DNA from 2 places in the Eubacterium sp. AB3007 genome. Region 1 is predicted to be linked to the other one. Evidence: predicted binding sites of a transcription regulator. Region 1 holds the regulator's gene; the other holds the start of a gene.

Region 1 (4,803 bases):
CTGCAGTGCCATATTGTCATTTCTAAGGTCAACGCCGTTCTCCTTGGCAAAACTGTCCGCCATGAAGTTCATGATGGCGTTGTCGAAATCGTCTCCTCCCAGATGGGTATCTCCGTTGGTAGCCAGTACCTCGAACACACCGTCACCCAGTTCCAGGATGGATACATCGAAAGTGCCGCCGCCCAAGTCATAGACCAGGATCTTCTGGCTGCCCTCTTCCTTATCCAGGCCATAGGCCAGAGAAGCCGCTGTCGGCTCGTTGATGATTCTCTTCACATCAAGACCGGCGATCTTTCCGGCATCCTTCGTAGCCTGCTTCTGGGAGTCAGAGAAGTAAGCCGGTACAGTGATGACTGCCTCGGTGACCTTTTCTCCCAGATAACTCTCTGCATCTGCTTTCAGCTTGCTCAGGATCATTGCGGAGATATCCTGCGGGGTGTATTTCTTCCCATCGATCTCAACAGTGTAATCCTCTCCCATGTGGCGCTTGATAGAAGCGATGGTTCTCTGCGGATTGGTGACAGCCTGCCTCTTGGCAGTCTCTCCCACCAGCCTCTCACCACTTTTGGCGAATCCCACCACTGACGGAGTGGTTCTGTTTCCTTCTGCGTTGTTGATAACGGTCGGCTCTCCGCCTTCCAGTACTGCGACGCAGCTGTTGGTTGTTCCTAAGTCTATTCCGATTACTTTAGCCATAATTTGCTCTCCTTTCGTCGTCTGTCCTAATTATTGACCATGACCATAGATGGTCTGATTACTTTACCATTTAGTGTGTATCCCTTTTGCATGACGTTCGTGACCTTTCCACTCTCGTAGTTCGAATCGTCTGTCGTCATTACTGCGTTGTGGAAGTTGGGATCAAAATCCTCTCCCAGCGCCTTTATTTCCTCCAGCCCGGACTTGCTCAGCACATCCGTTAGCTGCTTGAAGATCATATTCATTCCTTCTGCATAGCCTGCATCTTCACCCTCGTGCTCCAGCGCTCTCTCAAAATTGTCAAGCACCTCCAGAAGCTGTGTCACCAGTTTCTCGTTGGCATACGCATAGATATCGCTTTTCTCGTTCTCTACTCTTCTCTTGTAGTTCTGGAAATCAGCCATGAGACGCATGTATCGCTCGCTCTCTTCCTCCTGGGAAGTCTCCTGCTGTTCCGTTGCCTCATCTTCAGGTTCCGGTTCTGCGCCTGCGTTGATATCTTCCTCAGCCTGTGCGCTTTCTGAATCCTGCGCTTCCTGATCAGTCTGCGGGTCTTCGATTTCGATCTCCACGCCCTGCTCTTGATCCATTACTCTTTCTTCGTTAGCCATCGTCGTTTTCTTCACCACCTCTTAGCATAAATGTGTTACTCAGATTCTCGGTAAGATATTCCACTATGGAAGTGATCTCTCCGTACTTCATTCTCGTCGGCCCGATCACTCCGATCTTACCAACCATCTGCCCGTCAACATGATACGTTGCCGTGATCAGCGAGCAGTCTTTCATATCGTCATCAGCATTCTCTGCGCCGATGGTCACGATCATTCCATCACCCCGGTTCATGAGCTTTTGCATGAGTTTCTCCCGCTTGTCGAACAGCGAGATAAAACTCCGCGCTCTATCCAGATCCATATACTCCGGGATATCAAATATATTGGAAAGGCCATCCATATACAGGTTCACGTTCAGCATGTCGGAAAGTGTCCGCATAAAGTTCGGCATGATGCTGTCCGCCAGTGCGTTCATGGCCTCGATGTCTGTGTTGAAATCATCGATGATGTTGCCCGTCAGCACATCGGAGATCGTTCTCCCCTTGTAGTTATAGGTGATGTTCTTGGCCAGGATCTGCAACTGTTCCTCCGTATACGGCACGTTCATGTGAAGCACCGTGTTGGAGATCTTGCCACTCTCTGCCACGATCATCAGCACTACGCTGTCCTGATCCACCGGGAGCAGGTTGACATACTTCAGCTTGTCCTCCTGCTTGCTGGGCGTCACCGCAAAGGATGCCAGATTGGTGATCTCCGACAGAAGCGCTGCCGCATGCTGCATGGTCTTGTCGAACTCAGCGATGTCTGCCTTCAGGGTCTCTGCAATGATCTGCTTCGCCTCCGGAGTGGGCTCTACCCGCCCCATCATGCTGTTGACATAGAGCCTGTAAGCCTTGTCGGAAGGGACTCTACCCGCCGAGGTATGGGGATGCGTCAAGTACCCCATTTCCTCCAGGTCGCTCATCTCATTTCGAATGGTCGCGGGACTTATGCTCATATCCAGTCTCTTGGACAAAGTCCTGGACCCCACCGGTTCTGCCGATCTCACATAATCCTGAATGATGGCCTGTAGAATCTTCAGTTTTCTTTCTGTTAATTCCATTGCCTTCTCCTTGTTAGCACTCACCTATACGGAGTGCTAATTACTATATATAATGTACTACTCTCTCGGCAGGATGTCAACACTATTTTCATAGTTTTTCTTGTAAATTTGGTGAGCGAATGTGGTGATCTTGTGACAAAGCAAACAGCCGGCGTTTCCGCCGGCTGCATGCTAGATGAACTATTGAAATTGAATGGACATTTATATCTATGTCACAAAAGAGGAATCGGTCAGAGATACTGCACCATGTGGTTGGAGTGGTCTTTCGACCGCGAACTCAGTTAAATTTATCTAACAAAACATTATTGATTCAGGCCGCTTCCGCGGCCTTGGTTAAGTACCTCTAACCACCATTATAATGCCATAAGTTGAGTCTCCTGTCAACCCCTATTCTAAAAAAAATCTACTCTCTCCTACTTGTTCCAGAGCTGTCTCCCCGACCCGATCTCAAAATGACAGATGACGATTCCCTTGTCCACTTTACAGAAGGGACCGAATCCGGCCTTTACCTTCACGGTCTCCCCTTCCAGGTAAAACCGGAACTTCTGCTGATTGATGGCAGTGGGAGCCATCAGTGCCGCCTGTACGCCCCGACGGAACCAGTCAGGCGCCGGGCGATCTGTCTGGCTCACATCCTCAAATTTTTTGGAACGGCGCCGGCTACCCTGATCTGCCCCGTGTCCCACGGTGATCACGGCCACCAGTTTCTCTCCTGGCCCGATGTCATACGCCCTGTCCACCTTGGTGTAGGTCCCTCCTACCCAGCAGGTGTTCAGTTCCAGTTGTTGCGCCAGCAGTACCAGCTTCTCTCCGTAATACCCGCAGCGCTCGTCCAGATCCCGAGACTTGGGACCGATCATCGTAATGTAATCCTGCACCCCCTGGAATCTTCCGTATTTCGCCTTAAACGTGCTGAACGCCTTGGGCTCGTTGGTGATAAGCTGCATGTGCAGCCCGCCCTCCTCGTTGTAGCGGGTGATGGCCTCCTGCAGTTCCTGAAATTGAGAACGGCTCAGAGGCTCCTCTGTATACTTACGAACAGAATGCCGATATTCGATGGCCTCCATCAGTGACATACGTTCAGGCATCCCTTCCACTTCACCGGTCTGTCTCTGGAGCAGAGCGGCATCCTTGCTTTTTCTACCGAACATTGTCACACTCCTCTCTTATCTTGGTGATGACGTCCGACACCAGATCGGAAACCGGCTGGCGGTCTACCCCAGCCACCAGGTTATCGCACATATTCATCGGGATGAGGATGCGCTTCGCAGGGCTTTGTGCCACCGCAAGCGCCATGGCCGGCGTCACCTCGCCCATGAGAGAGTCTGCGATGACGATCCCAAGAGGACCGATGATATAATCCGCACGACGACAAGCCACGATTGCCGGGTTCTCCCCGGTGGCCCCCTCGCTGGCACCTGCCTTCAGCATGGTCGCGGTGGCCACGCTGTTGGTCCCAACGACCTTGATCTCCGCGGCGGGGAACGCATCGCGTACTGCACCCACCACTTCTCTTCCAAGTCTTCCGCCCTGTCCGTCTATCACTACGATCTGCATCCGCTATCCCTCCATATGGTTGATCATGCTGGCCAGATAGCCAGCTCCAAAGCCGTTGTCGATATTCACCACGCTGACCCCGCTGGCGCAGGAGTTCAGCATGGCAAGCAGCGCTGTCACTCCGCCAAAGGCCGTCCCGTACCCCACACTGGTGGGCACAGCGATCACCGGACAATCCGCCAGACCGCCAACCACACTGGCAAGGGCGCCTTCCATGCCGGCGATGGCGATGATGACCCTGGCGTTCATGATGTCATCTGTATGATTAAGCAGACGATGGATCCCCGCTACTCCTGCATCGTAGACCCGATGCACTTCGTTTCCGAGCGTCTCCGCAGTGATCGCCGCCTCTTCCGCCACCGGAATATCGCTGGTCCCCGCTGTCATCACCAGTATATATCCCGGAGCATCCACCGGGATCATCTTCCCGATAACGGCTGCCCGGGCATCCTCAAAATACTGAAAAGGGATGTCTTTGCGAAAGTACTCCGCCGCCTCCTGGCTCATGCGTGTCACCAGGATGGTTTCCTGTCCATCCTCCCAGAGCGCATGGGCGATCCGATCGATCTGCTCCGGTGTCTTTCCGGCCCCATAGATGATCTCTCCGATCCCCTGGCGCAGTCCCCGATGAGTATCCAGCTTGGCGATGTCGATGTCCCGGATGGGATCCATCCGCAAGTCGTTGATGGCTTCGTTCACCGAGAGCTTTCCGGATGCTACCTTCTCCAGAAGCTCCCTGGTCTCATTTCTCGTCATAGGCTACCCTTCCTTTCAGGTCCAGGACCACCTCTCCAAAGTAGGGGGTGATCCCTTCGATGATCTCCTGTCTGATTGCAAGCACCTTCTCCATCTCCGCCTCCGGCACCTGGATCAGCCCCGTCTCTCCCCGCTTGCGCA
Region 2 (4,803 bases), 680 kb from region 1:
AACCCCGGCCGAAGAGGAGGCGCCAGCCGAGGAGGAAACCCCGGCCGAAGAGGAGGCGCCAGCCGAAGAGGAAGCCCCGGCCGATGAGGAGGCGCCAGCCGAAGAGGAAGCCCCGGCCGAGGAACCTTCGACAAAACCGGAAGGGAAGGGACTGACCTTCTCTGAGGTGTTTGAGGAAGAAGACCGGGAGGAAGAGTCCAGGCGCCGCGGGAAAGGGCTGAAAATCGCAGCGGTCCTGATCATACTGGCCATCCTTCTGGGTGCGGGCTACGTGTTGTCCGACCGTTACCTCATGAGCCCGAACACCTTCCAGAAGGACAGCACCATCAACGACGTGGACGTATCCGGGCTGACAGAGGAGCAGGCCCAGACGAAGGTCAGGGACTACATCAACAGTGAGACCCTGCGGCTCTATCAGGATGGGGAACCCATTGGCACGATCAGCGATTTTGAGTTCAACTATGATTTCGGAAACAAGATCAGCAAGTGCCTGTACCCGGGATTCCCCAAGAAGTTCACCAGGCTCTTCGACAAGGATCAGCGTGAGTACGAGATCGATCTGAAGCCCATCAATCAGGACAAGAACTTCAACAAGCAGTTCGCGGCCCTGGATATCGTCAAGCATGCCAAGGGCACCGAGGAGACCAAGAACGCCTACGTGGATCTGACGACTCATGATTTCAACGTGGTGTCCGAGGTTTACGGTAACGGCATTGATACCAGGAAACTCAAGCAGGCATTGATGGACAGTGTCGGTGCCAACGAGATGGAGTTCCAGTACGATCCGGACGATTTCCGACTGCAGCCCACCATCAAGGCCAACAGCCCGGAGATCCAGCAGCGGCTGGAGTACTGCAAGAAGTACCTGTCGCAGGAGATCAAGCTGAACACCTTCAAGGGTCCCTACACCATTCCGCCAAAGGAAATGAACAAGTTCATCGAGGCGGATGCGCAGGGGAATCGCATTATCAAGAAGAAAAAACTCAAGAAATACGTCAAGAAGCTCCGGGAGAACTTCAGTGTCAGCGGCGGGGAGTATGACCTGGATCTGGTGGGCGGCCATGTCCATGTCAGCGGCGGTAACTACGGTGTCTATGTGGATACCTCTGCGGAGTACAAGCAGCTGAAGAAGGACTTTGCGGCAGGCACCAACGTGACCAGAGACCTCCTCTATGAGGGCGGAAGGACACCGGCGAGCGGCAACGACATCGGCAACTCCTATGTGGAGATCGACATCAGCCGCCAGAAACTCTGGTGCGTGGTGAACGGCAAGACCGTCGTCAAGAGCGATGTGGTCACTGGTAACGAGGCAGAAGGGTACGGAACACCGACCGGTCTCTATGTGATCGCCTACAAGGTCTCTCCGTGCACGCTGCGGGGAGAGAATGCGGACGGAAGCAAGTACGAGTCCAAGGTTTCCTACTGGATGCCATTCAATGGCGGTATCGGCTGTCATGACGCTACATGGCGGGGCAGCTTCGGCGGGAGCATCTATCGGTATTCCGGAAGCCACGGGTGCGTGAACATGCCGTACAGCAAGGCAGAGGAGCTTTACTACAACGTGGATGCCGGCATGCCGGTGGTGGTACACAACTGATCATAGTTTTTACAGGGCACAAAGCCCTGTTTTTTTGTTTGCAGGGACTTGACTTTTTCAGCGAACGTGGTAGAGTATATATGTGTGTTAGCACTCGTAGATGTAGAGTGCTAAATCAGAATAATCGGAGGCGAGATAATGGCAAAGAAACAGTTTAAGGCAGAATCTAAGAAACTGCTTGACCTGATGGTGAATTCCATCTATACCAACAAGGAGATCTTTATCAGAGAATTGATCAGCAACGCCAGTGACGCGCTGGACAAGCTGTATTACAAGAGCCTGGAGTCCGGAGATACCGGCATCAAGCGCTCTGACTTTGTGATCCGCATCGATGCGGACAAGGACGCGCGGACGCTGACCATCAGCGACAATGGCATCGGCATGACCAGGGAAGAGCTGGAGCAGAACCTGGGCACCATCGCCAAGAGCGGAAGTCTTGCGTTCAAGCAGGAGCATGCAGAGGATGGCAAGGATGAGAATGACATCGTTGGGGCCAAGGCACAGAAGGCAACGGATATCATCGGGCAGTTCGGTGTCGGTTTCTACTCTGCGTTCATGGTGGCTGATCAGGTGAAGGTGACTTCCAGAGCCTATGGCAGCGAGGAATGCTTTGTGTGGGAATCCACCGGCTCTGACGGATACACCGTGGAAGAGAGCGAGATGGAGAGCAACGGGACCAGTGTGGTGCTGCATCTGAAGGAGGACGTGGAAGGAGAAAAGTTCAGCGACTATCTCAGCGAGTACACCATCCGCGACCTGGTGAAGCGCTACTCGGACTACATCCGCTACCCGATCCAGATGATGGTGGAGAAGACTCAGCCCAAGGAAGGCACCGAGGAGGATGAGAAGCCGGAGATGGAGACCATCCACGAACTGGAGACCCTCAACACCATGGAGCCTATCTGGAAACGCCAGAAGAGCAAGGTCAAGGACGAGGATTACAACGAGTATTATAAGAGCAAGTTCACCGATTACATGGATCCGGCCAGGGTCATCCGCACCAGCGTAGAGGGTGTATCCAGCTATACGGCGCTGATGTTCATTCCCGGTCACGTGCCCTATGACTACTACACCAAGGACTATGAGAAGGGGCTGCAGTTGTACTCCAGCGGCGTGCTGATCATGGAGAAATGCAAGGACCTGCTGCCGGATTACTTCAACTTTGTGAAGGGGCTGGTGGACTCTCAGGACCTGTCGCTGAACATCTCCCGTGAGACACTGCAGCAGGATCGTCAGCTGAAGAACATCGCCAAGAACCTGGAGAAGAAGATCAAGAAGGAACTGGTCAAGTGGATGAAAGACGACCGGGAAGGCTACGAGGCGTTCTTCAAGAACTTTGGCCGACAGATGAAGTTCGGTTTGTACGAGAGTTTCGGCATGCACAAAGACGTCCTGATGGATCTGATGTTGTTCTACTCTTCGTCGGAGCAGAAGATGGTCACGCTGGACGAGTACATCGAGCGCATGGGCGAGGACCAGAAGAACATCTACTATGCTCCCGGCGAGACCATCGAGAAGATCGACATGCTCCCGCAGACAGCGGCTGCCAAGGCCAAGGGGTATGAGATCCTCTATATGACGGACGAGATCGACGAGTTCGCCATCCGCATGGTGAACGAATACAAGGAGAAGCCGTTTAAATCTATTTCTGACGAGGACATGACCGAGGAGCTGTCGGAGGAAGAGAAGGAAGCCGTCAAGAAGGCAGAGGAAGAAAACAAGGATCTGCTGGACTTTGTGAAGGAGACTCTGGGAGGAAAGGTGGCCGAGGTCAGCCTGTCCGCAAAACTGGCGGACGCGGCGTGTTGCTTGATCAGCAAGGGCGGCATCTCTCTGGAGATGGAGAAGACCATCAACGCCATGCCTACCGATGAGCATATCAGCGCGGAGAAGGTGCTTCAGATCAATCCGGAGCATGCGGTGATGGCGAAACTGCAGGATGCGTTCACGCACGGCGCAGAAGGCAAGGAGCGGGCGGCAGTGATCGCCAGACTGCTTTATGACCAGGCAGCGCTGGTGAGCGGACTTGCAGTGGAGGATCCTGTGCAGCTCAGCAAGGATATCTGCAGCATGATCACACAGTAAAAAACAAGGCGGCTGTTCGAGGAACAGCCGCCTTTTGGTAAGCCAGGAAGAACTCAACCTTTTCGGACCACCGCCGCGACCAAGGCTGCCAGCGGATAGAATTCCAGGCGACCCACCAGCATGTCCAGGATCAAAACGATCTTGGAGAGTGGACTGAAAGTGGCGTAGCTGCCCTGGGCGGAGATCTCTGCGATGCCGGTGCCGGTGTTGTTGATGCAGGCGATCACTGCTGAGAAGTTCGCATCTATACTGTGGCCGTTGGGATCTGCGGAGATGATCAGAAAAGAGGCGATGACCACCATGAAATAGACCGTCAGGAAGGTGACGATGCGGCGCATCGTGCTTTCGGAGACGGTCTTTCCGTTCAGGCGGATGACCATGACCCGGTTGGGCTCCAGCCGTTCCACCATGGTGCGGTGGATATCTTTGGATAGCAGCAGGGCTCGGCCGATCTTGATCCCGCCGGAGGTGCTTCCCATACAGCCTCCACACCACAGCAGCAGATAGAGCAGGGTCAGGGCCAGGCCGGACCACTGGGCAAAATTGGTCACCGTGAAGCCGGTGGTGGTAATGATGCTGGTGACCTGGAAGGCAGCGCTTCCCAGGGCGCCCAGGGCTGTGCCTGCGTCACCCCGGCGATAGATGCTCCAGGCGACCAGAAGGGAACTCAGGAGGATCAGCAGAAGATAGGTGCGGAGCTCCTCGTCCCGTAGGAATTGCCTGTAGTTGCCCGTGCTCCCCAATAGATACAGAGCGTAGTTGATACCGAACAGGAGCATGAAAAGCAGGGTGATGACTTTGGCGGCAACCGGATAACTGGTCAGTCCTGTGTTCAGCACGGTAAATCCGCCGGTGCTTGCCGTTCCAAAGGCGATGCAGCAGGCATCGAACATGGGCATGCCGCTGAGCTTCAGAAGGAGCATGTCCAGCAGGGTCAGGCCTGCGTAGATCAACAGGATCCTCTCCGTGGTGCGGGAGACCATGGGCAGGTAGCTCCCGGCTTTGTGCCGGAGAGAGGCGCTCTGGATCAGTTCCTGCAGGTGGCCGCGACGATAGGAGTTGTTTGGCAGCAGCTGAAGGAAGAACAGAAGCACAGCAAGACCGCCGACCCACTGGCTGAA

What was found. The regulator HrcA, encoded in region 1, represses chaperone genes, less so after heat shock. The targets are predictions, from matches to a motif close to TGTTAGCACTCNNNNNNNNNGAGTGCTAACA.
Region 2: the regulator HrcA is predicted to act here: its motif matches at 1,683-1,713, upstream of htpG (molecular chaperone HtpG).

The regions. Positions count from the first base shown of each region.
Region 1 is NZ_JIAD01000001.1:995,941-1,000,743, forward strand. Features, by position in the region: gene dnaK (molecular chaperone DnaK) at 1-696, opposite strand, end outside; gene grpE (nucleotide exchange factor GrpE) at 723-1,307, opposite strand; gene hrcA (heat-inducible transcriptional repressor HrcA) at 1,300-2,349, opposite strand; gene P156_RS0104985 (nitroreductase family protein) at 2,763-3,500, opposite strand; gene P156_RS0104990 (DUF3842 family protein) at 3,490-3,906, opposite strand; gene larB (nickel pincer cofactor biosynthesis protein LarB) at 3,910-4,662, opposite strand; gene larE (ATP-dependent sacrificial sulfur transferase LarE) at 4,649-4,803, opposite strand, start outside.
Region 2 is NZ_JIAD01000001.1:317,056-321,858, forward strand. Features, by position in the region: gene P156_RS12610 (L,D-transpeptidase) at 1-1,597, shown strand, start outside; gene htpG (molecular chaperone HtpG) at 1,736-3,682, shown strand; gene P156_RS11115 (TrkH family potassium uptake protein) at 3,736-4,803, opposite strand, start outside.